Regions from separate parts of the Mesorhizobium sp. 8 genome, predicted to be linked through region 2. Evidence: predicted binding sites of a transcription regulator. Region 2 holds the regulator's gene; the other holds the start of a gene.
The links. Region 2 encodes LexA, which represses DNA repair genes until DNA is damaged. Its sites were predicted from a motif close to TGTTCNNNNTGTGTTCNG; they were not measured.
Positions count from the first base shown of each region.

Region 1: FGU64_RS06125 (UvrD-helicase domain-containing protein) is a predicted target of LexA. The motif match lies at 1,313-1,330, and genes of this name have one in related genera.

Region 1 is NZ_CP040914.1:1,291,058-1,306,461, forward strand. It holds gene FGU64_RS06115 (hypothetical protein) at 114-455, shown strand; gene FGU64_RS06120 (DsbA family protein) at 553-1,212, shown strand; gene FGU64_RS06125 (UvrD-helicase domain-containing protein) at 1,372-4,113, shown strand; gene FGU64_RS06130 (hypothetical protein) at 4,124-5,047, shown strand; gene FGU64_RS06135 (VOC family protein) at 5,317-5,796, shown strand; gene FGU64_RS06140 (hypothetical protein) at 6,338-6,532, shown strand; gene FGU64_RS06145 (DUF2778 domain-containing protein) at 6,793-8,181, shown strand; gene FGU64_RS06150 (TMEM175 family protein) at 8,218-8,790, shown strand; gene FGU64_RS06155 (hypothetical protein) at 8,837-9,115, opposite strand; gene FGU64_RS06160 (low affinity iron permease family protein) at 9,185-9,616, opposite strand; gene FGU64_RS06165 (hypothetical protein) at 9,943-11,067, shown strand; gene FGU64_RS06170 (hypothetical protein) at 11,152-11,490, opposite strand; gene FGU64_RS06175 (CPBP family intramembrane glutamic endopeptidase) at 11,789-12,691, shown strand; gene FGU64_RS06180 (DapH/DapD/GlmU-related protein) at 12,688-13,320, opposite strand; gene FGU64_RS06185 (CreA family protein) at 13,530-14,018, opposite strand; gene FGU64_RS06190 (SCO family protein) at 14,247-14,825, shown strand; gene FGU64_RS06195 (50S ribosomal protein L11 methyltransferase) at 14,838-15,404, shown strand, end outside.
Region 2 is NZ_CP040914.1:817,656-833,059, forward strand. It holds gene FGU64_RS03790 (DUF1697 domain-containing protein) at 1-363, opposite strand, end outside; gene FGU64_RS03795 (CTP synthase) at 380-2,008, opposite strand; gene FGU64_RS03800 (L,D-transpeptidase) at 2,145-3,254, opposite strand; gene secG (preprotein translocase subunit SecG) at 3,468-4,010, opposite strand; gene tpiA (triose-phosphate isomerase) at 4,160-4,924, opposite strand; gene FGU64_RS03815 (peptidyl-prolyl cis-trans isomerase) at 5,047-6,933, shown strand; gene trpD (anthranilate phosphoribosyltransferase) at 6,930-7,940, shown strand; gene trpC (indole-3-glycerol phosphate synthase TrpC) at 7,944-8,759, shown strand; gene moaC (cyclic pyranopterin monophosphate synthase MoaC) at 8,762-9,268, shown strand; gene glp (gephyrin-like molybdotransferase Glp) at 9,265-10,470, shown strand; gene lexA (transcriptional repressor LexA) at 10,585-11,322, shown strand; gene FGU64_RS03845 (ComEC/Rec2 family competence protein) at 11,345-13,930, opposite strand; gene gltX (glutamate--tRNA ligase) at 14,027-15,404, shown strand, end outside.

The sequences.
Region 1 (15,404 bases), 470 kb from region 2:
AGTCGGACCGGCAACCTATCGCGAGACGGCGAGCCAAGGCAATCGGCCCGGTCGCGGATCAAAATCCCGTCAGGGGGTATGATCCCCCATAGTGGCCGGCTAGAATGAAGCCGATGCGGCTTTGCGTGACTTTGACGGCGTTGGGATTCCTGCTGGTGGCGATCGCCGCCGGCATGTGGCCGTCATGGGCTCTGGCCTCGTCCCTGCCCGCGCCGCACCCGGATGTCACGGTCGAGGCATCGGACGCCGCCATCGGCAAGCCCGCTTTCAAGCCTTGCTATAGCGCCGTGAGGACAGCCAGCGTGTCCTGCTTTCCGCAGCTTGGACTGCCACAGGCCGCCGCGACCCGCACGCCTGCCGGCCGGCACTGCGTCGAGGCGACGGAGGCCCGTGGCATGAAGGTCGCCACGCACGAGGCCGAATTCAGGCCTCCCCGGCCCGCCGGTTTCACCTGAATTCCCGGTTTCGCCCGAATTGAATGTCGCGAAGCGAACAGCCGCTGCGCGCACCCTTTCCCATCAGGGCGGCCATGCCGCTCCAGAGGTCATCATCATGCACAACGAAATCCCGATCGGCCGCCGGCGCTTCCTGCTCGGCGCCTCCACACTGGCGGCAGGCGCGCTGCTGCTGCAAGCCGGCCCTGCCCTGTCGCAGGAAGACCTGACGCCGGAGCAGGTCCTCAACGATCCCGACATGCCCTCCATCGGCCCCAAGGACGCCGACATCACAATCGCGGAGTTCATGGACTACAACTGCCCCTATTGCCGCAAGAGCCATCCGGAACTGAAGAAGCTCCTGAAAAGCGACGGCAAGGTCCGCATCGTCTACAAGGACTGGCCTGTCTTCGGCCCGGTCTCCGAATACGCCGCGCGCATGGCGCTCGCGGCCAAGTGGCAGGACGGCTATGAAGCCGCGCACGATGCGCTGATGACGTCCCCCCGGCGCTTCCAGCGCGACAAGGAGGTGCGCGCCGCGCTGCAAAAGGCAGGCCTCGACATGGCGCGGCTCGACAAGGACGCCAAGGCGCACAAGGCCGACATCGACAGGCTCCTGGCACGCACCGGCCTGCAGGCCGAGACCATCGGCCTGCAAGGCACGCCGTCATGGCTGGTGGAATCCTTCATCGTCTTCGGCGGCCTCGACCACGAACAGCTGACCGAAGCGGTGGCGGAAGCACGCCGCAGGAAGAAGGAAGGCGCCGCCGGCAAATAGGCCGCCCGGTTCGCACCGGGGCTGCCGCGCCGGCCAGCGCGGCAGCCTCGGCATTGGGCCGGCAACGACCGCAACCGGATTTACGCATTGCTGCTTGCTGCGGAACAAAACGGCGACAACACTGGCCTTTCGGGGGCGAATCACTACATTCGGGGTCAAATGCCAGGCTTTCCCGACGATATGCCCTTCTTCGACGAGGACGACGCGCCACGCGGCCTGCCGTCGCGCCCGGCCGCCCCTGCCTCCGCCGCCTCCGGTGGCGGTTCGGGCATCGCCGCGCGCGCCATAGCCGCCCGCCAAGGGCAGAATGGTCCGCCCGACTATCTCAGCGGCCTGAACCCCGAGCAGCGGCTGGCGGTCGAGACGACCGAAGGCCCGGTGCTGGTGCTGGCAGGCGCCGGCACCGGCAAGACGCGCGTGCTCACCACCCGCATCGCCCACATCCTTGCCACCGGCAGAGCGTGGCCGAGCCAGATCCTCGCCGTCACCTTCACGAACAAGGCCGCGCGCGAGATGAAGAGCCGCATCGGCCATCTCGTCGGCGAGGCGATCGAGGGCATGCCGTGGCTCGGCACCTTCCACTCGATCGGCGTCAAGCTCCTGCGCCGGCACGCCGAACTCGCCGGCCTGCGCTCCGACTTCACCATTCTCGACACCGACGACGTCACCCGCCTGATCCGCCAGCTGATTCAGGCCGACGGCATCGACGACAAGCGCTGGCCGCCCAAGCAGTTCGCCCAGATGATCGACGGCTGGAAGAACAAGGGCCTCGGCCCGGCCGAAATCCCCGAAGGCGACGCCCGCGCCTTCGCCAACGGCAAGGGCCGCGAACTCTACGCAGCCTACCAGGAGCGGCTGAAGACGCTGAACGCCTGCGACTTCGGCGACCTGCTCCTGCACCCCATCCGCATCTTCCGCCAGCATCACGACGTGCTGGCCGAATATCACAGGAAATTCAAGTACATACTGGTGGATGAATACCAGGACACCAACACCGCCCAATATATGTGGCTGCGCCTGTTGGCACAGCGGCCAAAGGCATCGAGCGCCGTGCAAACGGCCGAAGGTCGAGTGGCCGACGGGCCATCCGAGCCGTTGCGAGGCCCCCGCGGAGCGCCCGCGCCGGCAGGCGCGGAACAGCGCGTGAGCGAAAACAAATCCACACAACAAATCAACATTTGTTGTGTGGGCGACGACGACCAGTCCATCTACGGCTGGCGCGGGGCGGAGGTGGACAACATCCTGCGCTTCGAGAAGGATTTTCCCGGCGCCACCGTCATCCGCCTTGAACGCAACTACCGCTCCACCGCCCATATCCTCGGTGCTGCCTCCCACCTCATCGCCCACAACGAGGGGCGGCTGGGCAAGACGCTATTCACCGACCGTCCCGACGCCGACGACGCCAAGGTCAACGTCCACGCCGCCTGGGATTCCGACGAGGAAGCGCGCGCCGTCGGCGAGGAGATCGAATCCCTTCAGCGCAAGGGCCATGCGCTCAACGACATGGCGATCCTCGTGCGCGCGTCCTTCCAGATGCGCTCCTTCGAGGACCGCTTCATCGAGATCGGCCTGAACTACCGCGTCATCGGCGGCCCGCGCTTCTACGAGCGGCAGGAAATTCGCGACGCGCTGGCCTACCTGCGCGTCGTCGCGCAAGGCGCCGACGACCTCGCCTTCGAGCGCATCGTCAACGTGCCGAAGCGCGGCCTCGGCGAAGCCACCATCAGCCAGATCCACGCCACCGCCCGCGCGCTGGGTTCGCCGATGCTGGAGGCGGCGGCCAACCTTGCCGAGAGCGACGAGCTGAAGCCGAAGCCGCGCGCGGCACTGCGCGAAATCGCCGCCAACTTCGCCCGCTGGCAAGGCCTGATCGACACCACCCCGCATGCCGAGCTCGCCGAGACGATTTTGGAGGAGAGCGGCTACACCGACATGTGGAAGAACGACCGCAGCGCCGAGGCGCCCGGCCGGCTGGAGAACCTCAAGGAACTCATCCGCTCCATGGAGGAGTACGAATCGCTGCGCTCCTTCCTCGAGCACGTCGCGCTGGTGATGGACGCCGAGCAGAACGAGGGCATGGACGCCGTCTCCATCATGACGCTGCATTCGGCCAAGGGGCTGGAGTTCGAGACCGTGTTCCTGCCCGGCTGGGAGGAAGGCCTGTTCCCGCACCAGCGCGCGCTGGACGAAGGCGGCCGCTCCGGGCTGGAGGAGGAACGGCGGCTCGCCTATGTCGGGCTGACCCGCGCCAAGAAGAACCTGCACCTGTGGTTCGTCTCCAACCGCCGCATCCACGGCCTGTGGCAGTCGACCATCCCGTCGCGCTTCCTCGACGAGTTGCCGGAGGCGCATGTCGAGGTGGCCGAAGGCGGCAACAGCTACGGCGGCTACGGCAACCCCTATGGCGGTTCCAGCTTCGCCTCGGGACGCGGCGGATTCTCGGCCGGCCGCCAGAACCCCTACGGCGCCTCTCGCTTCGACAGCGTCGGCTCGCCGTCAGGCGCCCGCGCCGCCAGAGGAGATCAATCCGGTTCGGGCGGCGGCGCCTTCTCCAACACCTACGCCACCCCCGGCTGGCAGCGCGCGCAGCAAAACCGCACCGAGGCGACGAGCCGCAACTGGGGCACGCGCAGCGGCCACCAGGTCGAGCGCATCGGCTACGGCGAGGTGGATTCCGGCTACGGCGCCGGCAGAGGCTCGGTGAAGGGCCGCGTCATCGACGGCGAACTGGTGGCGAAATCGGTCGCCGACACCCCCTCCCCCTTCGCCGTGGGCGACCGCGTCTTCCACCAGAAATTCGGCAACGGCAACATCGCGGCCATCGAGGGGAATAAGCTTACGATCGACTTCGATCGCGCGGGGCAGAAGAAGGTGCTGGATGGGTTTGTGAATGCGGTTTGAGGGATGATACGTGCTATCCGAAGAAAAATACGCAATTGCAAGTATCTTTTTGAGCGATCGATTTCTCCATGAAATATCCTTTGCAGACTTTGCTCGATACCGCAAATCCTATTTGTTCTTACTCGAATATATGACACTTGAAGAATTAGTTTTACAGAATTTATATGCATTTGAGGATTATGAGAAATTTATTTTAGAATCGGCTCTTCACAATCACCTTTTTCCCTTGAGTGAATATCATTTCCATCAAGATCACAGGATACGCGCCAACATCAAAGTAGTTGGCTTTCTAAATTCTGTAACAAGCTTACGCGATCAGTTTCCAAAATTCAGAGAAAGTGCGCCTGAAAAAGGCATAAGAGACGATTTTATTAAATTTTGGAATGAAGAGAAGAGTAAGTCTATTCCTTTTGAGTTTTGTGAAGCTTTTAGAAATTATGCTCAGCACCAAACTCAGCCAGTCGCCTACTCGACAAGCGGTAGCAATTGGGACGAAAGTCGAGCTCTTTCGGAGGCCCACGCTACAGTATACGCGGATGTCACCGACGTTTGCAAAAACAGAAATATCTCTCCGGATAAACGCGAAAAGTTTTTCAAGGAATTTGGATTAAAGGCTGATATAAGCCTTATATTTAGAGAAACAGTCGGAAAAATAGGAAAAATTATTGAAAAAATTCGCGAAGAAACTCGTAGCGAATTCGAAATTTCAGCAAAAATATATAAGGATATTTTAGACACATACAGATATAATGACGAAGATGTCATTGTCTTTGATATTGTCAGAATTTCTGAAGGTAAGAGATATAAGGAGTTCTCCATTTTTTTGGAATTTCTAGAGCGGGCAAAGAATCTCAGGCGGACCTTTCTGATAAAGAACAACGAGTGTCATTTGGTCTCAAATCGCGCGTTCGGTCACAAAACTAAACCAAAATGATCGGTTCAAAGTTAGAACACTCTGGCTTTTACGCGGCAGGCGCAGTCTCGCCCCGTTTACGGGGAGAGATGTCCGGCAGGACAGTGAGGGGCAGAGCCTAGCTTGCGAAGGTTCGCACCGCCCCTCATCCCGTCACTTCGTGACACCTTCTCCCCGTAAACGGGACGAAGGAAGAGTTTTCTCCCCCCTGTCGGCATCCCTCCCCTTGGAACGTCCTATGCCTAGCCGTCGTTCAGGACGCGCAGTTAAACCAGCGAGGAGTTCCGCCCATGCCTGCCCCGAAAAACCAGATCTGCTTGTGGTACGACAAGGACGCCGAGGCCGCGGCGCGGTTTTATGCGAGCGTCTTCCCGGACTCTGAAGTCGGTTCTATCTGGCGTTCGCCCAGCGACAATCCGGGTAACAAGGAAGGCGACGTGCTGGTCGTCGAGTTCACTGTCTGCGGTATCCCCTGCATCGGCCTCAACGGCGGGCCGCAGTTCCCGCACAGCGAAGCCTTTTCCTTCCAGATCGCCACGGACGACCAGGAAGAAACCGACCGCTACTGGAACGCCATCGTCGGCAACGGCGGCCGGGAGAGCGAATGCGGCTGGTGCAAGGACCGCTGGGGCGTCAACTGGCAGATCACGCCGCGCACGCTGACGGACGCCATGGCCGCCGGCGGCGCCGAGGCCAAGCGCGCTTTCGATGCGATGATGACGATGCAGAAGATCGACGTCGCCGCCATCGATGCCGCCCGGCGAGGGTGAAGCGTCGGCGTCGAAACTGTCTCCTCTCCCCGTAAACAGGGAGAGGAGCGTCGGCGGCGCATCCCCTCCTGCAAATAATTTTCCCGAAATCTATCCCCGCCCTTCGGACCCGCCTCATACTCCCCGTCAGTTCCTTCCATGGGAACACCGGTCGCGACGGTGATTGCGTGGGAAGGAACCGGCGCCTCCGTCCTGTTGCTAACGTGGCGACGGGACCGGGGAGGGTGAGAAGCCGGTTTCGAGCGCAGCGAGAAAATCATGATGCCAGTGGCATCATGATAGGCGCCGAACGCCCTGAGCCGGAGCGAAGGGCCGTCCAAGGGCCCTGCCGGGCGTTCATCACTCGAAAAGCCAAGCAATTGGCTTTCGTCCGCTGCGCGGACCGCTCTTCACCCCCTACGGGTATTACGGCCCGTGTGCGCTGGACGAGCGCTGCAAGCCATCGGCCGATGTCGGCGCAAATGCTGGCACCGTAAGCTGCGGCGAAGCGGAACGGACGGGAACAGAAATCGCCGGACGGCGGTCTTCGGATCGCAGTTTTATGAAATTCGGCAGCGTTTCGACGACCGCCGTCTTCCCGACCTCAATTCACCGAGGTCCGCTCCTTGACAATGGCCAGACGGATGAAAATCCGGGCGTGGTGGCGGCAGGTTTTGCCCGCCCGCATCTTGCCTCATCTGTTCAGGCTTTAACGATCTTCTGCGACGGGAGCGCGCAAGAACTTGCATTTCCTTGACTTTCCCGGCAAAACCGGGCAGCAGAACCTCAGGAAACGGCGATTTCGCCATTTCCGGACCAAGGAGGCGGCAACGCCCGCACGGGCACATGCCAAAAAATGAAGGGGACCGGCAAAGGGTTGGTTAACCATCTTTGTCCATCTTGAAAGTCAATCGGCAACAAACGACGGGCGCGGGGGCGCGCTGAGGGGTCGTTCCTGACATTCGCAGCGGCAAGCGTCGCAGGCTGGAAGGCCGATTGAGAAAAGATTGGTTTGGCATGGCGTTCTTGCGTATCGACACCGCTCACCATGAGCCCACCGGCCGCACCGGCCGTTCCTTCATCAAGCCCGAGGCGCTGCTGCGCTGGGTCACCGTGCCCGGCGCGGTGGCTGGCCTTGCGCTATGGTCGCTGACCACGCTGTCCAGCGCCTATACGGCGACGGCGCCGGCCGCTTCCGCCACCTCCTTCATGCCGCACCTGCCGCCCGGCGCCATCGTCGCGCAGAACGGCGCCGCCGTGCAGCAAGGCAAGGCCGGGCGCGTCGCGCCGGTCCAGGTAGCCTCGGCTGCCGCCATGAACGTCTCGATCTTCCCCCGCCGCACGCTGAACGAACGTTTCGAGAAGGTCGCCTCCGCCGCCGACCTGTCACCGAAGAAGCTGGCGAAACTGTTCGCCGGCGCCGGCCTGTCGCGCGCCAAGGCCGCGCACACCCCGCCTGCGCGCGAGCGCTTCGAGGCTGCCCATGCGGTGGCGGAAGCCGGCCATGCCGCGCCGGTGTCCAACCGCTTCGGCCCCGGTCCGGCCGAAACCGTGCGCGCCTCGCGCCTCGCGCTGGCGCTCTCCGGTTCGTCCGACATCCAGCTTGCCTATGCCGATCCTTCGCCGGCGTCGGCCGCCTCGGCGGCCTTCGACGCGGTGCTGGTCGCGCCGCAGGATGACGCGCTGCAAGCCGATACCGGCGAGGACAGGCCGCTGTTCAGCGAACTGCCGGACAGCATCGCCCCGCCGATGGCCCGTCCCCGGATCGCCAAGCCGGAGGCGCAGGCACCCGAAAGGGCCGTCGCCGAAAAGCCTGCCGAAGCGGCAAAACCTTCGGTGGCGGAGGATACGAAACCGGCCAAGCGCAGCAAGTCGCAGCAGATGCTGGCCTTCGCCAAGCCCGACAACCCGACCGAGCGCGGCGGGCTGGCCGGCGCCTTCTCCAACCTGTTCTCGCCCAAGCCGAAGCGCCCGCGCGCCGGCGTCGCCATCTACGACATCAGCGCCGCCAAGGTCTACATGCCGGACGGCTCGGTGCTGGAGGCGCATTCGGGCATCGGCAAGATGGCCGACAACCCGCGCTACGCGAACCAGAAGATGCGCGGGCCGACGCCGCCCGACACCTACAACCTGTCGATGCGCGAATCGCTGTTCCACGGCGTCCAGGCGCTGCGCATGACCCCGACGGACGGCAAGGTCGAATTCGGCCGCAGCGGCATCCTGGCCCATTCCTACCTGCTGCGCGGCGGCCGGGCGGAATCGCATGGCTGCGTCGCCTTCAAGAACTACGACAAGTTCCTGAACGCCTTCAAGCGGGGTCACATCAAGCAACTCGTCGTCGTGCCCGGCTCGCGCGGCCGCAAGGCGCCCGCCACGACCGTGGCGCAGAACGGCCGCGGCGCCTGAATGCAGCCGATCTGACAAGGCGCCGCGAAGGGCAGGATGGGCAAGGGACGGGTCGAAGCCTTCACCGATGGCGTCGTCGCCATCATCATCACCATCATGGTGCTGGAACTGAAGGTTCCGCATGGCGAGGACTTTTCGGCCCTGCTGCCACTGTGGCCGGTCTTTTCCAGCTATGTCCTGTCCTTCATCTTCGTCGGCATCTACTGGAACAACCTGCACAACATGTTCCATGCGGTGCAGCGGGTCGACGGCCGCGTCCTGTGGGCCAACCTGCACCTGCTGTTCTGGCTTTCGCTGATGCCCGTTTCCACCGCCTTCATGGGCGAGAACCATTTCGCGCCCGCGCCCGTCGCCATCTATGGCATCGACCTGACCCTCTGCGCCGCCGCTTACTGGGTGCTGGCGACGCAGCTGCACCGGCTGCATGCCGAAGACACCGCTTTCGCCAAAGCCTTGGGAGACGACCGCAAAGGCAAGTTTTCCCTCCTCTTGTGCGTCGTGGGCGTGCTGCTGAGCTTCGTCAGCCCGTGGCTGGGTTTGGCCTGCTACGTGGCGGTGGCCGCGATCTGGCTGGTTCCCGACCGGCGGTTCGAAAACCAGTTGGAATAGGCGCCGGAATATCCTTCGACGGGCGACCGGTGCCGCGTAAGCCAGATCAGAGCATCGCCTTCAGCTTCTCGGCGACGACGGCGGCAAGGTCGGCATAGCGCTCCTCCAGCCGCTCGGCGGCCTCGATGACGGGAAAGTCGTGGCCGGACGTTTCCAGCGCCATGCGCAGCTTCTCGGCGAAATCGGCCTGCGTCTCCAGCGCAGAGAACAGCGTGCGGACCTGCCGTTCGCTGATATCGGGATTGCCCAGCATATCGGGAACTTCGCGGGCCATCGTCTCGCCCGTCGCGGTCTGTTCTTCCAGGATCGCCAGCCAGTCGGTCATCGTCACCTCACACGAGGGAACAATGGGCAGCCCCGCCGTCGCGGTCAACCCGGCGAGCTATCGGAGCATTCAGGCGCGGGTCCGTTTGCGGGATCCGCCTTCCTCCTTCAGCACCTCGTGCGCGGTCTCCTTCGCCACCTGCTTTTCATGCCGCTTCACGGCATTCTCGCAGGTCCGGCGGATGTCCTCGACCTCGCTCTCGGTCAGGTGCTCGATGCCGATGAAGTGGTTGTGGCCTTTGCTGACGCGGATCAATTCGTCCAGCTTGGCCTGCATGGCGGCGCCGTCGCGATTCTGGGTGTTCTGGATCAGGAACACCATCAGGAAGGTGACGATGGTGGTGCCGGTGTTGATGATGAGCTGCCAGGTGTCGGAAAAGCCGAACACCGGTCCGCTCATCGCCCATACCAGCACGATCAGGCAGCAGCAGGCAAAGGTGACCGGCAAACCGGCCAGATGCGCGACCTGATTGGCGATGCGGGTGAACGTTCGTTCGATCATGGATGTCCTCGGCCACGCCAAGAACACGCAGGACCGGCATCCGGTTCCCATGACGGAGACACAACTCGATACAACCTAAAAACGCATCCGATACAACCTGCGCCTTAAAGGCGATATGCGAGAGTGATCTCGCAGGCAAGAAGCCTGCTCCTTCCGCCCAAGAGCGGTACCTCCGGCCCCTTCCGCCTCGCCACCCCCGCACGGCGGAAGGGGCTCATACCCCCGGGAGAGGAACGATGGGTTCGGGACGGCAAGCATCGAGGCTTCGGACGAAGTGCCTGCCTGCCCTCCCCCTGACAGCGCTCGGCCTCGCCTTTTCCTGCTCGATGATTAACCCAGTCCTGGCAGACGCCGAACCGTCCGCCCGCTTCACCGGCTCGCTCGAGCGCCACTACACCACCAATGCGCTGGACAGCGATCGCGCCGTGGGTGACTGGTACACGCTGCTGCGCGGCTCGCTTCGGCACGAGTTCGGCGAGGCCGACGCCAATGCGGTCCTCGGCGCCGATTTCGAGGCCACGCGCCACGATACCGTCTCCATCGAGGACGACAGGGCGCTCGGCCTGTCGCTCACCGCTTTCCGGCGGCTGGAGACGGGGCTGGAGCTGAAAGGCACGCTGAGCTACCGCGTCACCAGCGACGGCGACGACCTCCCGATCGGGCCGGTTACGCTCGGCATGCGCACGCTCAAGCAGGTCGTCGCCGGCCATGGCCAGATCGGCATCGACCTCGGCAACGCCACCGCACTGATCCTCGAAGCGGGCGACAGCCTGGAAAGAGCCAGGCCGACGCGTTTCGAACACGACCTGCTTCCCGAAAGCCGGCTCGATCCCGACACCAACAGGTTCCAGCTTGCCGCCCGGATCACGCGCACATTCGGCCGCCTCGCGCTCGGTACTTCCGCCTCCGCGCTGCTGACGACGGTCGAACGGCTGGGCTCCCCGCCGGTCGGCGTGTCGTTCGAGCAATATGGCGCCCGCATGGAAGCGGCCTATACGGCTGCCGACGGCACGACGCTCGGCGCCGCCCTTGGCGTGGAACTGCTGGACGCTGCCGACGGACTTTACCGCCGGGTCCGTCCAGCGTGGCAACTGACCTTCGCCAAGCCGATCCCCCATGGCTTCAACCTGCGGGGAACCTATTTCGGCCGCTACGAGAGCACCGACAGCGACGATCCGCTGGCCTCGTGGCTGCAACGCGCCGAACTGGAAGGCAGCCTGCAGATACGGCCGGATTGGACCCTGGCGGCCGGCCTGTTTTGCGAAGTGAAGGAAAACCTGCTGTTCGAGAACAAGGAGCGTAGCCGCGGCTTCTACGCCGAAGCGACCTATCGGGTGACGCCTTCCACGTCGCTCGTTCTGCGGCTGGACGCCTCGCGGACCGAGAAGACTGTCATCGACGTCCGCGAAAGCACCGTCGACACGTTCGTCGGCCTGCGCGCGAAGCTTTGAACGTCCTCTCCACAACGTGAAAGGCAGGGGGCTTGCAAGGCCCCCTGCCCTTTCGATCCGGGTCTGCTCACCCGGAACGAGCGCTCAGTGCCGGCGACCCAGCTTGTAGGAGTGGTTGCCCTGCGACACGGCGTTGCCGACCGTACCGAGGATACCGCTCAGCACATTGGTGTTGTTCCCGTTCAGGATGCCCGACACGGTGTTGCCGCTGAGGATGGCATTGCCGCTCAGCACGTTGTTGAGCGCCGTGACATCGCCGAGCCCAATCGACGGCGAAATGTTGATCAGCCCGCTCGAAACGCCGGTGTTGCCTCCCGAACGGAACATGTTGGTGCTGCCTTTATGGCCGAAGCCACCGGCATAGGCACCCGCTGCCGAAAAGGAACAAACGGCGACGGTCAGTGCAAAAGCGTACTTCTTCATGACTACTCTCCTGTGTTGCCAATGTTTCCTTCCGTCCTTTGCAAGTATCTCCGCCATCTGTACTGCCTGTTCGATTTTGATATTTCAACTGAAAATTGAAAACAAAGACGAACACAACCAGTTTTCACATTTTTAACGCTAATGCTTTACCTTAAGCGGAATGGTTACCGCGCCGCTGAGTTCAGGTCGGCGGATCGATGCCAAAGACGGTCGCGGCTGCGACACTGGCCCCGCCGCTTTGACAGGCCTTCGCCAAGCGGATATCGAGGCCCGCCAACCTGCATTCGCGGCGAACCGGATGACGCGCTACAGAAACCTTGCCCTCCTGCTGATCGGCTTCACCCTGGCGATCGTCGTCGCGGAGGCGATCCTGCGTCTCGCCGACGCGCCGATCTCGGTCACCGATCGCAAGGGACCGGGAGAGATGATCGTCTTCCTCATCGCCCTGCCCATGCTGGTCTGGTTCTCGGTGGCTGTCGGCGGCGTCAATCCGCTAATCTGGTTCGGCGGCTACCTGCGCGATTGGCCCCGCATGCTGCGCGGCTTCCTGACCATGTTCCTGGTCGCGACGGCGACGATGATCGTCATCTATCTGGTGCTCGGCCTGACGGGGAAGGTGCAGTGGTCCGAGGAGGCCTGGCAGAATCTGACGCCGAAGATATGGTGGCGCACTGTCGTTTCCCTGCTGGTGGTCGTGGTGCTGGCGACGACGGAAGAAGCGATCTTTCGCGCCTTCATCCTGCGTTACCTGCGCTGGAAAGCGACGCTCGCCGTAACCGTGTCGGCGCTGCTCGTCTCGTCCGTGATCTTTTCCTTGTCGCACCTCATCGCATTGCTCGGTTCGGTGAACCAGCCGGACTATCTGCCGCTGCTGTTCGGCCTGTTCCTGTTCGGCTTCCTGATGGGCACCGTGTACCTCGTCACCGGTTCGCTCTCATGCTCGATTGGCCTGCACGCCGGCCTGCTCGGATTCAAGGTCTTCCTGCGGCGCACCGAGCTTCTCATCCAGCATGAAAGCTGGCTGACCGGTGGCTCCGACCTGCGCACCGGACCGGCCATGTGGGGATTGCTCCTGCTTGCGGCGCTTATCGTCTTTCTCTGCCGCAACTGGCTGTGGCCGCGCCTGTGGATCGAGAACGTCGTTTCCACCCGTCAGGATTCGCCCGAAGGACTCGGCTTCCGGCTGGCATCGAGGATCTAATCCCGCTCCTCCCAGCGCGCCAGGAATTCGTCTATCGACAGGCTCTGCATGTCGGGGATCGCCTCGGCGAGCCGCTCGAACGGCAAGTCCCACCAGGCGAGCGCCTCGATGCGGCGGGCGATATCTGCCGAAAAACGCTGTTTTAGAGGCTTCGCCGGTACACCGGCGACGATGGCGAAGGCAGCGACGTCACGTGTGACCACTGCGTTGGCACCGATGACAGCGCCGTTACCCACCGTCACGCCCGGCAGGATGACAGCGCCATGGCCGATCCAGACGTCGTGCCCGATCGTCACCGGCCTGCCGCGTCGCCGCTCCAGAAAATCTGAATCGACACCCAGCCCGCGAAAATACTCGTTCGGCCGATAGCTCACCTTGTGCGTTGTGAGACGTTCGACCGGATGCTCCAGCGCATTCAGGCGCGTGTTGGCGGCAATCGAGCAGAACTTGCCGATGCTGGTGTAGGCCGCCTCGGCGTGCCTTTCGAAATAGGAGAAATCCCCGACCGTCACTTCGCGCAGGATGACCCGCTCGCCGACGGCGGCATAGCGGCCGAGCCGGCAGCCCTTCAGCTCCGCCGTCGGATGGATGCGAGGCTCGGGTTGCCTGAGAAGCAGATGCGGGTCCATGGGCGGGCTTTACGACGCTTGATGAGGGCCAGCAAGAAGGCGTCAATTTTCAGAAATCTGAAGACACAGAATGTGCCGAAATTCAGGTCAGGCCGAGTCGAAAATGGTGGGTTTCGAGAACCGGAGCGGAGCGTACTTGTAGTACGTGAGCACCGGAAGCGGAGAAAGCCGCTATTTGCAGGCCGGCCCCACCTGAATTACGGCACATCCTACTGCGGCTTGCCCTTCGTCCATGTCACCTGCTGCCCGTAGAGCGGCACGCTGGTCAGCGCCATCTTGGCCGAGCCGTCCTGCACCTGCCGCGAATGGGAGAGATAGATCAGCGTGTCGTTGGCCTTGTCGTAGATGCGGTTCACCACCTGCTTCTTCCAGATCAGGCTGATGCCTTGCTTGAACACCTCCTCGCCACCTTTGCCGAGGTCGATATCGCCGATGGTGATCGGCCCGGTCTGCTGGCAGGAAATGGCGGAGTCGGACGGGTCCTCGAACCAGTTGCCCTTGCGCAGCCGGTCGATCACGCCGCGGTCGAAATAGGAGACGTGGCAGGTCACGCCGTCTACCTTGGGGTCCTTGATCGCTTCCACGATGATGTCGTTGCCGGTCCAGTCGACGCCGACCTTGCCGATCTCCTGCGCCAGTGCCGTACCGGCGCAAAGGACCAATGACGCCGCCGCCAGCCAGCCGATTCGTTTCAGCAATGGAGCCTCCTGTGGACGTGGGTGCTGGCGTCAGGTGGGTGGGCGGCCGGGCTTTTGCAAGCCGCCGTCTGCGACAATGGCTGCATGGTCCCCTCCTTTGCGCGGCGTGCCCGAACGGATAAGATCGCATCATGAAACCCGACCCGCTGTCTCGGCCAGTCCCATCGTCATTCGCCCGCCGGCCCCTTTGAGGCTGGCTAAGCGCGAAGCCCAACCGGATATTGTTCCATGATGCGCTCCATCCTGATCGGCATACTCGTGCTCATGGCCGCCGGCATCGGCTGGCTCACCTTCGACTGGTATCGCGGCCACTATGGCGGCGAGCCGTTCGGCGCGCCCTTCGCGCTGACCGACCAGAAGGGCCAGCCGATCACCGAGGCCGCCTTCCGCGGCCACCCGAGCGCGGTCTTCTTCGGCTTCACCCACTGCCCGGAAGTCTGCCCGACGACGCTGTTCGAGCTTGCCGGCTGGCTCAAGACCATCGGCGACGAGGGCAAGGACATCCATGCCTACTTCGTCTCCATCGACCCGGCACGCGACACGCCGGACGTGTTGAACACCTATGTCAGCAACTTCTCCGATCGCATCGTCGGCATCTCCGGTGACCCGGACAAGGTCTACGCCATGGCCAAATCCTTCGGCATCTACTGGAAGAAGGTGGACACCGGCGACGGTGACTATACGATGGACCATACGGCCTCCGTCCTGCTGCTCAACAGCAAGGGCGATTTCGCCGGCACCATCGCCTATGGCGAGAATGCCGACACGGCCATGACCAAGCTGAAGAACCTTGCCGCCAAGGGATAACGGATCGCTCCGATGGGACAGACCCGCCTTTACCTGACCGGCTCGAAGGCCGAGACCGACCGCATCTATGCCGCGCTCGACCTCGCCTTCGAGGACGACGGACTGCCGCTTGCCGTCATCGAGATCGACGAGGACGGCGACGTGCACGAAGTCTCGCTCTACGCCGAGGAGGACGTCGAGACGGTCGAAAACCGCATCCGCGACGTGCTGGCGGGGCTTTCGCTGTCACGCGCCGTGCAGCGCGAGGAGCTGCCCGACATCGACTGGGTGGCGAAGTCGCTCGAAGGGCTGCAGCCGGTTCGCGCCGGCGGTTTCTTCGTCCACGGCGCACACGACCGCGACAGGATCGAGGAAACCGATATCCCGATCGAGATCGAAGCAGGGCTCGCCTTCGGCACCGGCCATCACGGGACCACCGCCGGCTGCCTGGAAACCATCGCCCGCGTCGTGGCCGAGGAAAAGCCGGCCAATGCGCTCGATCTCGGCGCCGGCAGCGCAGTGCTCGCCATCGCACTCGCCAAGCTGGCCCGCATCCCCGTGCTGGCGACCGACATCGACCCGGTGGCGACGGACGTAGCC
Region 2 (15,404 bases):
CAGCCTGTCTTCGGCGTCGGCAGGAACCGGGCTGCGCATGACGCGCACCGCAACCTGATCCGGCGTGGCGTTGGCTTCCTCGGGAAAAGGATTGGCGGCGGCCAGCGCCAACCAGCCGGCGGCGTCCCGCACGATGATGTCGACATGCCGGCCGAAGGTCTTGGGAAAAGCCGCCTCCAGACGGTTTTCCAGATCCGCAATCGCCGTATCCCGCGCGTCGAAGACAAGATTGCCGCTGGAGACGAGCGTGCGGACATTCTCGTAGCCGAGGCCTTCGGCCATGGCACGAAGATCGGCCATCACCACCCGCTTCTGCGGCGTCAGGACGATGCTGTAGAGAAGCGCGACGTAGGTCCGGCTCATACGGCTCGCAGCCGGCCTACACCAGCCGGCTCTGCTCCACCGCCGCCGCGATGAACGAGGCGAACAGCGGGTGCGGCTCCAGCGGCCGGCTCTTCAGCTCGGGATGGTACTGCACGCCGATGAACCACGGATGGTCGGCATATTCGACCGTCTCCGGCAGCACGCCGTCCGGCGACATGCCGGCGAACACCAGCCCGCATTCCTCCAGCCGCTGCTTGTAGTCGATGTTGACCTCGTAGCGGTGGCGGTGACGCTCGGAAATCTCGGTGTCGCCATAGATGTCGGCGATCCTGGAACCGGGCGAAAGCCGCGCCTCGTAGGCGCCGAGCCGCATCGTGCCGCCAAGGTCGCCGGCCGCCTTGCGCTTCTCCAGCATGTTGCCCTTCAGCCATTCGGTCATCAGGCCAACCACCGGCTCCTTGGCCGGGCCGAACTCGGTCGAGGAAGCGTTCTCGATGCCGGCCAGCGAACGCGCCGCCTCGATGCAGGCCATCTGCATGCCGAAGCAGATGCCGAAATACGGCACCTTGCGCTCGCGTGCGAACTTGGCCGCGAGAATCTTGCCCTCCGAGCCGCGCTCGCCGAAGCCGCCGGGCACGAGGATGCCATGCACCTTCTCGAGATAGGGCGCGGGATCTTCCTTCTCGAAGATCTCGCTCTCGATCCAGTCGAGCTTGACCTTGACGTGATTGGCCAGGCCGCCGTGCGACAGGGCCTCGATCAGCGACTTGTAGGCGTCCTTGAGGCCCGTGTACTTGCCGACGACGGCGATGGTGACCTCGCCTTCGGGATTGTGGATGCGCTGCGACACGCCCTGCCACGGCTCCAGGCGCGGCTTCGGCGCCGGATCGATGCCGAAGGCGGCCAGCACCTCACCGTCGAGGCCTTCCTTGTGATAGGCCATCGGCACGTCGTAGATGTGGCCGACGTCGAGCGCCTGGATGACGGCCGATTCGCGCACGTTGCAGAACAGGGAAAGCTTGCGCCGCTCCTCCTTCGGGATCGGCCGGTCGGCGCGCACCAGAAGGATGTCGGGCGCGATGCCGATGCCGCGCAGTTCCTTGACCGAATGCTGCGTCGGCTTGGTCTTCAGCTCGCCGGCGGTCGGAATGTAGGGCATCAGGGTCAGATGCACGTAGACGGCGTTGTTGCGCGGCAGGTCGTTGCCGAGCTGGCGGATCGCCTCGAGGAACGGCATCGCCTCGATGTCGCCGGCGGTGCCGCCGATCTCGCACAGCACGAAATCGTAATCGTCGTTGCCATCGAGAACGAAATTCTTGATCTCGTCGGTGACGTGCGGGATCACTTGTACGGTCGCGCCGAGATAATCGCCGCGCCGTTCCTTCTCGATGATGTTCTTGTAGATGCGGCCGGTGGTGATGTTGTCCTGGCGGTTGGCCGAGCGGCCGGTGAAGCGCTCGTAATGGCCGAGGTCGAGGTCCGTCTCGGCGCCGTCGTCGGTGACGAACACCTCGCCGTGTTGATAGGGCGACATGGTGCCCGGATCGACGTTGAGATAGGGGTCGAGCTTCTTCAGGCGGCAACGATAGCCGCGCGCCTGCAACAGGGCTCCGAGAGCCGCCGAGGCAATGCCTTTTCCAAGGGAAGAAACCACGCCGCCGGTGATGAAAACATATCGCGCCATGGGAGTCGGTGCTTAACGCGGCCGGAACGATTCCGCCAGAGGAAAAACCGCCGCTTGAGGTTTTTCCCGGCACTGTCGAATGAGCAAAACAAAAGGGCCGGCTGTTCACCGGCCCTTGTCGCAGTTTTTCCGTTGCCTAAAGGATGACCACCTTGGTGCCCATCTTCACGCGACGGTAGAGATCCATGACGTGCTCGTTGATCATGCGGAAGCAGCCGTTCGAGGCGCTGGTGCCGATAGTCTGCGGCGCAATGGTGCCGTGGATGCGCAGATGCGTGTCCGTCTTGCCCTGGTAGAGGTAGATGGCGCGCGCGCCGAGCGGATTCTCGCCGCCGCCGGGCATGCCGTCCTTGTACTTGCCGTAATGGCTGGGTTCGCGCTCCTGCATTTCCTTCGTCGGAATCCAGCGCGGCCATTCCTGCTTGTCGCCGACGGTCGTTGTGCCCTTGAACTGCAGGCCTTCCTTGCCGACGGCAATGGCGTAGCGGCGCGCCTTGAAGGCCGATTCCACCAGGTAGAGCCGCCGCTCGGTGGTGTTGATGACGATGGTGCCCGGCTCATAGCCCGAAAAGTCTACCTCCTGCGGCACGAATTCCGGCTTCACCTTGAACGGCTTCTTGGCCTGCTTCTTGGCCAGCGCCGCGTCCAGCGCGCGGGTTTCCGGCAGGTAGGAGATCGAGGAGGCCGACGAGCCGCCGAACAGGCCGGCGAACAGGCCGCCCGAAGACCGGGGCGTCGTTGCCGTCGATTCGGAACGCAGTTCGCCGTTGTTGCCGGTCAGCGCGACGTTCATCGCCTCCGCCGGCAGGGCTTCTTCGGCTTCCTGGATGGTCTCGGCCGGACGCGCGGACTCGACCTTGGCCGTCTTCTTCTCGGCCTTCACCGCTTTTTCGGTCGTGTTCTGGTTCTTGCCGGCAAGAAACGCTTCGCGTCGGGCATCGGCCCGCGCTTTGGCCGCCTCGCGCATGGCCTGCTTCCGGGCTTCGAGTGCCTTGACCTTCGCTTCAGCCCGCTCGGCCTTGATCTGCTTTTCCAGTTCCTCAATACGGGCGAGATCCGCGTCGGTCGGCTTCTTCTTCTTTTTCAGCTGCTTCAGTTCCGCGGTCGGGCTTTTCGCCGCGACCTGCACGACATCGCTCTGCGATGCGGCCTGAGGAGCCGTGGAGGACGGCATGGCCGCGTAAGCGGGCGCGCCGACAAAAAGCGCGGCCGCAAAGCCGGCAAAAATGAAGCTGCGAAGCTGCATGACGAAAAATCCGATCAGATATGCGTGTTGCCCACGGCATAGCCCCGCCTCCCCCGCGAGGGAGCCGATCTGCCGCAGGCAAGCTATAGTCGAATCAGCGGACGGCGCTCAAGCGCGCCGGTCCGCCATACCCGTTCGAATCTTTGTGATAACGCGGCATTTGCCGCGACTGTGTTCAAACGACAACAGATTTCGGCAGGCTGATATAAACCGTTACTGGTTGGGAACCTGCGGCGCGGCCGGCTTCATGGCGCCGCCGTCGTTGGCCGGAGCCTCGGTCGCCGGAGCGGCGGGAGCCTGCGGTGCCATCGTGGGCGCGTTCGCCTGCGGCTCGGCCGGGGCGGCCGGAGCCGGCGCGGTGGTGGCGGAACCGCCGTCGGTCGGCGGCGTCGCCTGGTTGGCGGGCGCGGCCGGAGCCGTCGATCCGGGCAACTGGTCGAGCACGCCCTTGCCGCCACCGTTCTGGCCGCCGCTGCTCTGGCCCGAGCCGTCCTGGCTGGCGGCCGGCAGCCGGTCGAGGATGTCGATGGGCTTTTCGCCGTAACGGGCGACCATGGACAGGATCAGCGAGGTGGCGAAGAAGATCGTCGCCAGGATCGCCGTCGCGCGCGTCAGCGCGTTGGCGGCGCCGCGCGCCGTCATGAAACCGGAACCGCCGCCGATGCCGAGCCCACCGCCTTCGGAGCGTTGCAGCAGCACCACGCCGACAAGCGCGAGCACGACCATGAGATGGACGACGATCAGTACGGTTTCCATTATCTATCCCGGTAAGGCGTCCGGCCTGCGCGAACGCAGCCGCTCGATTGGAGGCGGCTCAATACAATGCTTTCGTGGCATTTCCAAGCCCGTGCCCCGAATATGGGGCCGTCGGGCGGCTTTGCAACCGCGCGGGCCGCTGGATGGGCTCAGACGGCCTGATAGGATTCCGCGATGCCGAGGAAATCGGCGGCCTTGAGGCTGGCCCCGCCGACCAGCGCGCCGTCGACATTGGCGACCGACAGCAGTTCGCGCGCATTGGACGGTTTCACCGAGCCGCCGTATAGGATGCGGATCTTCGCCGCGGCCGGCCCCAACTTCTCCACCAGCCGCGCCCGGATGTGCGCATGCGCTTCGGCGACGTCGGCGGCGGTCGGCGTCAGCCCCGTGCCGATCGCCCAGACCGGCTCATAGGCGAGAACCGTGTTGGCGGCGGTGGCGCTCACCGGTACCGATCCGGCGATCTGGCGCGACAGCACGTCGAGCGTGGCGCCGGCTTCGCGTTCGGCGCGCGTCTCGCCGATGCAGATGATGGCGACGAGACCCGCCCGCCAGGCCGCGGCCGCCTTGGCGTGCACCGTCGCGTCGTCCTCGCCATGGTCGGCGCGGCGCTCCGAATGGCCGACGATGACGTGGCTGGCGCCGGCGTCCTTCAGCATCTCGGCGGAAATGTCGCCGGTATGGGCGCCGCTCTCCTCGGCATGGCAATCCTCGCCGCCGACATGGACGGGCGTGCGCGACAGGATTTCCGCCGCCCGCGTGAGCAGCGTGGCCGGCACGCAAACCAGCGCTTCCGTCTCGGCATCCAGGCCGCTCATGAAGCCGTTGCCGATCATCAGAAGCTGGTTCAGCGAGGCGCCGGTGCCGTTCATCTTCCAGTTGCCGGCGACGAGCGGGCGGATTCCGGGTGTCATGGGCTGTTGTCTCCGATGGCCGTTTGCCGAGCGTCCTCACTACCAAAAACAGGTCACAAAGCAATCGACACTGGAAAGGAAGGACGCTATTGCGCTTGGCGACAGGCAATTTGGACGGCATCATGCTCGGAACTTTGAGAAACGCGGCAGGAACCTGGGTAGCCAAGACCCTGCTGTCGATCCTGGTCCTCAGCTTCGCGGTCTGGGGCATCTCCGGCCGCATAGCGGGCGTCGCCGGCCACGAGTCGGTCATCACCGCCGGCGGCACCTCCGTTTCGGTGACCGAATACCGCCTCACCTACGACCGCCAGATCAACGCCATGTCGCAGCAGTTCGGCCAGCGGCTGACGCGCGACCAGGCGAAGGCGCTTGGCATCGACAACCAGGTTCTGGCGCAGCTCGTCTCCGGCGCCGTGCTCGACGAGCAGGCGCGCAAGATGAGCCTCGGCCTTTCCAAGGACCGGCTGGCCGAACTGACCCGCGAGGACCCCGCCTTCCGGGGACAGAACGGCCAGTTCGACCGGCAGATGTTCGAATATGTGCTGCGGCAGGTCGGCATGCGGCCGGAGGATTACCTGAAGAACCGCGGCCAGGTCGCCGTGCGCCAGCAGATCGTCGAAGCCGTTTCCGACGGGCTGAAGGCCCCCGACACCTTCCTCAAGGCCGTGGCGCTCTATCGCGGCGAAGACCGCACGATCGACTACCTCTCGCTGCCGAAGTCGATGGTCGAGCCGATCGAGGCCCCGAGCGACGACGTGCTGAAGGCCTATTTCGAGGAAAACAGGAAGACCTATGCGGCTCCCGAATACCGCAAGTTCTCCTATGTCCGCCTCGAGCCCGAGGACATCATGGACCTGAGCTCGGTCAGCGACAGCCAAGTCCAGGAAGACTACGAGAAGAACAAGGAGCGCTATACGTCGCCGGAAACCCGCACGATCGAGCAGCTGGTGTTCAAGACGCCCGAGGAGGCCCAGGCGGCGCTCGATTCGCTCAAGGCCGGCGGCACTTTCGACAAGCTCGCGACGGCGCAGGGCAAGAACGAGGCCGACACCTTGCTCGGCACCCTGTCGAAGGACAAGATCGCAGACAAGGCAGTCGCCGACGCGGCTTTCGCGCTCGGCCTCAACCAGGTCAGCGGCGTCGTCCAGGGCAGCTTCGGCCCGGTGCTGCTGCGCGTTACCGCCATTACGCCGGAAGTCGTCAAGCCGCTTGCCGAGGTCTCGGATGAAATCCGCAAGCAGATCGCGCTCGGCGAGGCCAACCGCATCCTGCTCGACGTGCACGATTCCTACGAGGACGCCCGCGCCGGCGGCGCGACCTTGCAGGAGGCCGCCGACAAGCTGAAGCTCAAGGTCGTCACCGTCGACGCCGTCGACCGCGCCGGCCAGCGGCCGGACGGCAGCGTCATCAAGGACCTGCCGGAATCGGCCGCCCTCATCCGCGCCGTCTTCGACGCCGAAGCGGGCATCGAGAACGACGGACTGACCACGGCGAACAACGGCTACCTGTTCTACGAGGTCGTCTCGGTGACCCCCGCCCGCGACCGTACGCTGGACGAGGTACGCCAGAAGGTCGCCGCCGACTGGACGGCCGAGGAAACCACCAAGCGGCTCTCCGCCAAGGCGGCCGAGCTGGAAAAGCGGCTCAAGGACGGCACGTCGCTCGACGCGCTGGCAACCGAACTGAAGCTGGAAAAGCAGACCAAGCGCGGGTTGAAGCGCGAGGCCGACGACGCCGACTTCGGCAAGGCGGGTGCCGCCATCATGTTCGGCGTCGGTGAAGGCGGCACCGGCATCGTGCCCTCCCCGACCGGCGACGGCGAGATCCTGTTCAAGGTCGCCGAGGTGTTCGAGCCGGCAGGCGCCGATGCCAGCTCCGTTCCGGAAGACGCGCAGAAATCCTTCGCCGGCGGCCTTTCGGACGATCTGCTCGATGAGCTCGTGGCGCAATTGCAGACGCAGTACGACGTGCGCATCGACCAGGTCGCCGTCGAACAGGCGCAGCAATGAGCGCGCTGAAGCCGCATATCGCCAAGATTGCGGCAGGCACCCCGCTCACCTTCGCCGAGGCGCGCGAGGCTTTCGACATCATCATGTCGGGCGACGCGACCCCGGGCCAGATCGGCGGCTTCCTGATGGCGCTCAGGGCGCGCGGCGAGACCGTGGACGAGATTTCAGGCGCCGTCGCCACCATGCGCGACAAGATGCTGCGCGTTACGGCGCCCGCCGGCGCGGTCGACATCGTCGGCACCGGCGGCGACGGCTCGCACAGTGTCAACATCTCCACCGCCTCGGCCTTCGTCGTCGCCGCCTGCGGCGTGCCGGTGGCCAAGCACGGCAACCGCGGCCTGTCCTCATTGACCGGAACCGCCGACGTGCTGACGGCGCTCGGTGTCAAATTGGATCAGCCTCCGGAAGAGATCGGCCGTTGCGTCGGCAAGGCAGGGATCGGCTTCATGTTCGCGCCGAACCATCATCCGGCCATGAAGCATGTCGGGCCGATCAGGGTTGAACTCGGCACCCGCACCATCTTCAATTTGCTCGGTCCCCTGACCAACCCGGCCGGTGTCGCCCGACAGCTTGTCGGCGTCTTCGCACCGGAATGGGTGGAGCCGGTGGCCGAGACCCTTAAGGCGCTTGGTTCCGATCATGTCTGGGTCGTCCATGGCGATGGCTACGACGAGATCACCACGACGGGCGAGACGCATGTCGCCGAACTGGCGAACGGCGAAATCCGCACCTTCACGCTGACGCCGGAGGAATTCGGCCTGTCGCGCCACACCAAGGACGAGTTGCGCGGCGGCGACGCGGCCTACAATGCAGAGGCCCTGCGCGGCGTGCTCTCGGGCAAGCCGGGCGCCTATCGCGACACCGTGCTAATGAATGCCGGCGCCGGCCTCGTCGTCGCCGGCAAGGCGGCGACACTGCAAGACGGCATCGCCGAGGCCGCCGCGGCTATCGACGCCGGCAAGGCGCATGCCGTGCTGGAAAAGCTGGTCAAGGTGTCGAACGAATAGGCCATGACCGACATCCTGAAAAAGATCGAAGCCTATAAGCTGGACGAGATCGCCGCCGCCAAAGCGCGCCTGCCGCTGGCCGAGGTCAAGGCGCGGGCGAAGGACGCCGACGCCCCACGCGGCTTTCGCGCGGCACTCGAGCGCAAGCGCGCGCAAGGCCGCTTCGCGCTGATCGCCGAAGTGAAGAAGGCGAGCCCGTCGAAAGGCCTGATCCGCGCCGACTTCGACCCGCCGGCGCTGGCCCGCGCCTACGAAGCCGGCGGCGGCGCCTGCCTGTCGGTGCTGACCGACGCGCCCTCCTTCCAGGGCGCGCCGGAATTTTTGGCCGCCGCTCGCGCGGCGACCGCCCTGCCCGCCTTGCGCAAGGATTTCCTGTTCGATCCCTATCAGGTCTACGAGGCGCGCGCCTGGGGCGCCGACGCCATCCTCATCATCATGGCCTGCGTCGACGACGCCATGGCGCGCGCGCTGGAGGATGCGGCGACCGAGCTTGGCATGGACGCGCTGATCGAGGTGCATGACGAGGCCGAGACCGAGCGGGCGCTGAAACTGTCGTCCCGCCTGATCGGCATCAACAACCGCAACCTGCGTACTTTCGAGACGACGCTGGAAACCTCCGAGCGGCTGGCGAAGCTGGTGCCGGCCGACCGGCTGCTTGTCGGCGAAAGCGGCATCTTCACCCATGCCGATTGCCGGAGGCTGGAGAAGGTGGGCATAGGCACCTTCCTCGTCGGTGAAAGCCTGATGCGGCAGCCCGACGTGACGGCGGCAACCCGCGCCTTGCTCGGCCTCGATGCCGCGATGGCGGCGCAGGCCTGACCATGAGCGGCGCTTCCGGCCTCACCCATATCGGCGCCCGGGGCGAGGCGCATATGGTCGACGTCGGCGCCAAGGCCGAGACTGAGCGCACGGCGGTCGCCGAAGGCTTCGTCTCGATGAAGCGCGAGACGCTGGCGACCATCGTGGCCGGCAACGCGAAAAAGGGCGACGTGCTGGGCACGGCGCGCATTGCCGGCATCATGGCCGCCAAGAAGACGCACGAACTGATCCCGCTCTGCCATCCGCTGCTTCTGACCAAGGTTTCGGTGGACATCGAACCGGTCGAGGCGCTGCCCGGCCTGAAGGTGACGGCGCTGGCGCGCGTCACCGGCAAGACGGGCGTCGAGATGGAGGCGCTGACCGCCGCGTCCGTCGCCTGCCTGACCATCTACGACATGGCCAAGGCGGTCGACCGCGCCATGACGATTTCCGGCATCAGGCTGGTCGAGAAGACCGGCGGCAAGTCCGGCAGCTACAAAGCTGACGAAGACGGGACAGCAGGCCGATGACGCTGGTGCCTGTCGCGGAAGCGCTGACCCGCCTGCTCGACGGCGTCGAGCCGCTGCCGGCAGAAAGCGTGGCCCTGCACGAAGCCCATGACCGCGTTCTGGCCGAGCCGGTCGTGGCCCTGCGCACGCAGCCGCCGTTCGACGCATCGGCCATGGACGGCTACGCCACCCGCGCCGCCGACGTCGCCACCGCCCCTGCCCGGCTGACGGTGATCGGCGCCGCCCCGGCCGGGCGCGCGTTCGACGGCACGGTCGGGCCGGGCCAGGCGGTGCGCGTCTTCACCGGCGCGCCGCTGCCGGCCGGCGCCGACACCATCGTCATTCAGGAAAACGTGCGCGCTCTCGGCGACGGCGCGATAGAGGTGCTGGAGCCCACCGCCGCCGAGCGCAACATCCGTCGTGCCGGGCTGGATTTCCGCGAAGGCGACCTGCTTCTGGAAAAAGGGCGCTTGCTCGATCCGGCGGCACTGTCGCTCGCCGCATCCGCCAACCACCCGCGTCTTGAGGTGGTGCGCCGCCCGCTGGTCGCCATCATCGCCACCGGCGACGAACTGGTGGCACCCGGAGACGCCCTCGGCCCCGACCAGATCATCTCCTCCAATGCCTATGGCGTCGCCGCCGCCGCCGCTTCGGTGGGCGCTACGGCGCTCGACCTCGGCATCGCCGCCGACCGCAAGGAGGCCATCGCGGCGCTGGTCCGACAAGCCGTCGCGGCGGGCGCCGACGTCATCGTCACGCTGGGCGGTGCTTCCGTCGGCGACCACGATCTCGTCCACGACGTGCTGACCGGCGAAGGCATGACGCTGGATTTCTGGAAGATCGCCATGCGCCCCGGCAAGCCGCTGATGTTCGGCCGCATGGGCGCCATCCGCTGCATCGGCCTGCCCGGCAATCCGGTCGCCAGCCTGGTGTGCTCGCAGCTTTTCGTAAAACCACTTCTGGCGAAGCTCGGCGGCCGTCCCTTCGCGCAAGATATCCGAATCGCCCACCTCGGCGCCGCGATGCGGGAGAACGACCGCCGCGAGGACTATGTCAGGGCGGTCGTGCGCGAGGACGACGGGCGTCTTGTTGCCACGCCCTTCGGCATCCAGGATTCCTCGATGCTGCGCAAGCTGGCCGACGCCAACGGCCTGATCGTGCGCGCGCCGCATGCGCCGGCCGCCGCCGAGGGTGACGCCTGCCCGGTGCTGATGCTGCGCTGAACAAATCGTCAAGGCATTCATGAAACTTTAAACGGTTGCGGAACACAACTGGAACAGATAGTGTTTGTTCCGGGTTTGTTTTCCGATTCTGTTTCGAGCGCCTGGGGGTCCGCCATGCTGACACGCAAGCAACACGAGCTTCTCCTGTTCATCCATGAAAGGCTGAAGGAGAGCGGCATCCCGCCGTCCTTCGACGAGATGAAGGAAGCGCTGGACCTTGCCTCCAAGTCCGGTATCCACCGGCTCATTACGGCGCTGGAGGAGCGCGGCTTCATCCGCCGGCTGCGGAATCGGGCGCGTGCGCTGGAAGTGCTGCGGCTGCCCGATTCCATCGCGCCGGGCCTCAACGCGGCGAGGAAGTTTTCGCCGGGCGTCATCCAGGGCGGCCTCGGGCAAGGCGGTCCGGGCGCCGGACGACCCGCCAGGGAAGCGCAGCGCCTGCATGCCGCCGGCAATGACGACGCCGGTTCGGCAGTGTCGATCCCCGTCATGGGCCGGATCGCGGCCGGCGTGCCGATCGCCGCGATCGAACACAGGACTCATTCCATCACCGTCCCCCCCGAGATGATTTCCGGCGGCGAGCACTACGCGCTCGAGGTGAAGGGCGATTCGATGATCGAGGCCGGCATTTTCGACGGCGACACCGTCATCATCAAGAACGCCAATACGGCGACGCCGGGCGAGATCGTCGTGGCCATCGTCGACGACGAGGAGGCGACGCTGAAGCGCTTCCGTCGCAAGGGCGCCTCGATCGCGCTGGAGGCCGCCAACCCGGCCTACGAAACCCGTATCTTCGGCCCTGACCGTGTTTCGGTGCGCGGCAAGCTGGTCGGCCTGATCCGGCGGTATTGAGGGAGCAGCGGCACCGACGCCGTCATCCCGGCCGTGAGCCTGTCCTCCGCCGCTGCTGTTTCTTGTTGCCGGTCTTGCGCTGATACGGCATCAGTCCCCTCGCCTCGCGCGAAAAGGCGCGTTGGGCATGCCATGGGCGATAGTTTTCCTCGACGGCGAAACCGACCTGCGGCGGCCGGTCGGCCGCGACCGGATCGAACGTAATGGCCGCGCTGCCGGAGCGCGCCAGGTCGCTGGCGGTGACGACCGCAACGGGTAGCTTCCGACAGGGATTTTTCGCGGTCGCGTCGGCGATGACGATCAGCGCCGCATAGGCGCAGGCCGGCCGCGCGTCGTCGGCGTTCTGCGCCCACACGACGATAGCGCCGGACGTGTGGCGGGCGACACAGAGCTTGCCCGCGCACAGGAACGGCGTTCCGGACGGCAGATCGAGCGCGGCGTCGGTGGTGACGAAGCGCATGTCCTTGCCTTTGAGCGCCTCGGGTTTCACCAGCGTCTCGGCGTCGAGCGCGCGCCGCCAGTTGTCTGAGGTGAATTCGTTCGGCCGCGCCCGGTTGATGGCGAGTTCGCCGCCGCCGATGGGCAGCGCCACCAGCCGCGCATCCTCGGAAACCAGCACGTCCGGTGTCCTGACTTGATGGATCGTCACCAGCCCGGCCAGCGCAAAGGGCAGCGCCGCCAGCCTGAGCCACGTCGTCGTCATGGTGGCGATCACCAGCGCAACGGTGACCAGCAAGACCGACTGGACAGACACCAGCCCGACGGCGTCGAGCGGCGAGCGCTCGGCGATCCAGCCGGAAATCGCGATCATCGCCGCCAGCCCCTTGCCCATGACGTAGAGAAACGGCCAGTCCGCTCCGAACGGCATGGCTAGCGCGGCAAACACGGCGAACGGCATCACCAGCACCGAGACGATCGGCATCACGGCCAGGTTGGCGAAAAGGCTGAGCGGCGACACGCGCTGGAAATGCCACATGGCATAGAGGGTCGTGGCACTGCCGGCGACGATGGACGTCACCGCCAGGGCGGCGGTCGCGGCCACCATCCGGTGCACGACGGCGCCCGGCCATGAACGGTTCGGCGGCGGCGTCCGGTCGCCGCGCGCTGCACGCCTGTCGCTCCAGCCGGCATAGGCGCCGACAAGGGCCGCGGTGGCGGCGAAAGACATCTGGAAGCTCGGCCCGACCACCTCGTGCGGCGACACGACGATGACGGCGATCGCCGAGATCGCGAGGTTGCGCATGGTGAGCGCCGCCCGGTCGAACAGCACAGCCGTCAGCATCACCGCCAGCATGATGAAGCTGCGCTCGGCGGCAACCACCACGCCTGAGATGAACAGATAGGCCGCAATGGCGAACAAGGCCGCGCCCGCCGCATATTTCTTCACCGGGCGGCGCGAGGAAAAATTCGGAAACAGCGCGAAGGCGCCGCGCAACAGGGCCATCACCGTGCCGGCCACCAGCGCCATGTGCAGGCCGGAAATCGAAATGATGTGGTAGATGCCGGTCTTGCGCATCGCCTCGTTGATGGATTCGGGGATGCCGGCGCGCACACCCACCATGAGCGCGGCGGCGATCTCGCCCTCCGGTCCGCCGATGGCGGCGCGGATGCGCTCGGCGATGGCATCGCGCGCGCGTTCCACCATCCCCGGCAGGTGCGCGGCGAGCGATGCCGGCACCGCTTTCTCCAGCTTCGGGTTGGTGAGGAAGAAACCGCTGGCGCCGATGCCGGCGAAATAGCTTTCGAAGGAAAAGTCGTAGCTGTCCGGCCGCACAGGTCCGGTCGGCGGCAACAGCCGGACGAAGCCGCTCACCGTATCGCCGGCCACCAGCCCGGCAGGCACGGCGCGCGCCGAAAGGCGCACGCGCGCCGGCTGGTAGCGCAGCGTCGGGCGCCGGGTGGAGAGGACATCGAGGGTGAGACGCATCCGCCCGCTGGCCATGGCGTCGATGGCGACGACGCGGCCCGTCAGCCGTGTCGACACCTCTGCGCCGAGCATCTGGGTCGAGGCGCGCCAGGTCTCGACCTTCGCGCACAACACCCCCAGCGCCACCAGCAGCGCGGCCGCCAGCGCCAGTTGCAGGCGGGGACGCGGGCGCGCCAGCAGCACCGCCACGACAAGGGCAACGGCGCAGGCGATCGGCTGGACAAAGCCGGGCTCGGCGGCGAGCGAGAAGTAAAAGATCGCGCCGCCGGAGAGGAACACCGGCACCAGCAGGAAGGCAACGCCACGATCGAGTTCCGTCGCGGCCGCTGCCGCCAAACCGGCAACCGCGCCACGCGGCGAGGGAATGCGCGCCAACCGGCGAGCCTGTCGCCGGATGGACGGCAAGCGGACAGATGGCATCCGCCATGGCGAAACCGGGAGCTCTCCCGCCCCCTGATCGCCAACCGCAGGCCGATCTGCCGTGGCTTCGTCACCAACTATAGAGCGCCACAGTGCGGCATCCGGTTTCACCGGATTGTCGGATCGGCCGGGAAAAGCTGATTCCAAAGCAGGATCGCCGCCGGCTGACAGGTGCGCAGCCGGCGATGCAAACAGCGCCCGTTCATTGACGCCGTCCGTTTCGCCTCTCCCGCGCTCCGTTCCCCGGTCCCGCCCGGCCATCGGCCCTGCCCCTTGCGCCGTGGACCTCCTATGCTACATGAACGCGCGGCGCGGGAAAGTCCGGCGCCGCATCCGCACAAAGCCCGAGCTTTCTCCATGTCCGACACGGTCGTCACCCGCTTCGCCCCCTCGCCCACCGGCTTCCTGCACATAGGCGGCGCGCGCACGGCGCTGTTCAACTGGCTCTATGCCCGCCACACCGGCGGCAAGATGCTTTTGCGCATCGAGGACACCGACCGCGAGCGCTCGACCGAGGCGGCGACCGCCGCCATCCTCGATGGCCTGAGCTGGCTCGGCCTGACATGGGACGGCGACGCCGTTTCCCAGTTCCAGCGCGCCGCGCGTCACCGCGAGGTCGCCGAGGAGCTGGTCCGCGCCGGCAAGGCCTACTACGCCTACGAGACGCCGGAGGAATTGACGGCGATGCGCGAGGCGGCGCGGGCACAGGGCCTGCCGCCCCGCTACAACGGCCAGTGGCGCGACCGCGACCCGGCAGACGCACCGAAGGGCGTGCCGGGTGCGGTACGCATCAAGGCGCCGCGCGAGGGCGAGACCGTGGTGCACGACCTCGTGCAGGGCGAGGTGCGCTTCCCCAACAAGGACCTCGACGATCTCATCATCCTGCGCTCGGACGGCGTGCCGACCTACATGCACGCCGTCGTGGTGGATGACCACGACATGGGCGTCACCCACATCATCCGCGGCGACGACCATCTCACCAACGCCGCGCGCCAGACCGCCATCTACGAGGCGATGGGCTGGGCGGTGCCGAAGATGGCGCATATCCCGCTCATCCACGGCGCCGATGGCGCCAAGCTCTCCAAGCGCCACGGGGCACTCGGCGTCGAGGCCTATCGCGCCATGGGCTACCTGCCGGAAGCGCTGCTCAACTACCTCGCCCGGCTTGGCTGGAGCCATGGCGACGACGAGGTGATGTCGATCGCCGACATGATTTCCTGGTTCAACATCGTCGATGTCAACAAGGGCGCGGCGCGCTTCGACTTCGCCAAGCTGGAGGCGCTGAACGGCGTCCACATGCGTGCCATGGACGACGCGGCGCTGACGAAGATCCTGATTAAGACGCTGCCGCACCTGCCCTACGGCGAGGCGCTGGCGGACAGGCTGGACGACAAGACCAGGGCACAGCTCCTCCAGGCCATGCCCGGCCTCAAGGAGCGTGCCAAGACGCTGGTGGAACTGGCCGACAGCGCCTGGTTCATCGTCGCCGACCGGCCGCTCACGCTGGACGAGAAGGCCGCCGCGATCCTCGATGCCGATGCCAGGGGCATCCTGAAGGCCGTCCTGCCCGGCTTGCAGGCGCTTGGCGACTGGAGCGCGGCGAATGCCGAGCAGGCGGTGCGCGTCTATGCCGAACAGGCGGGACTCAAGCTCGGCAAGGTGGCGCAGCCGCTGCGGGCCGCTCTCACCGGCCGTTCGACCTCGCCGGGCGTCTTCGACGTGCTGGCGGTGCTGG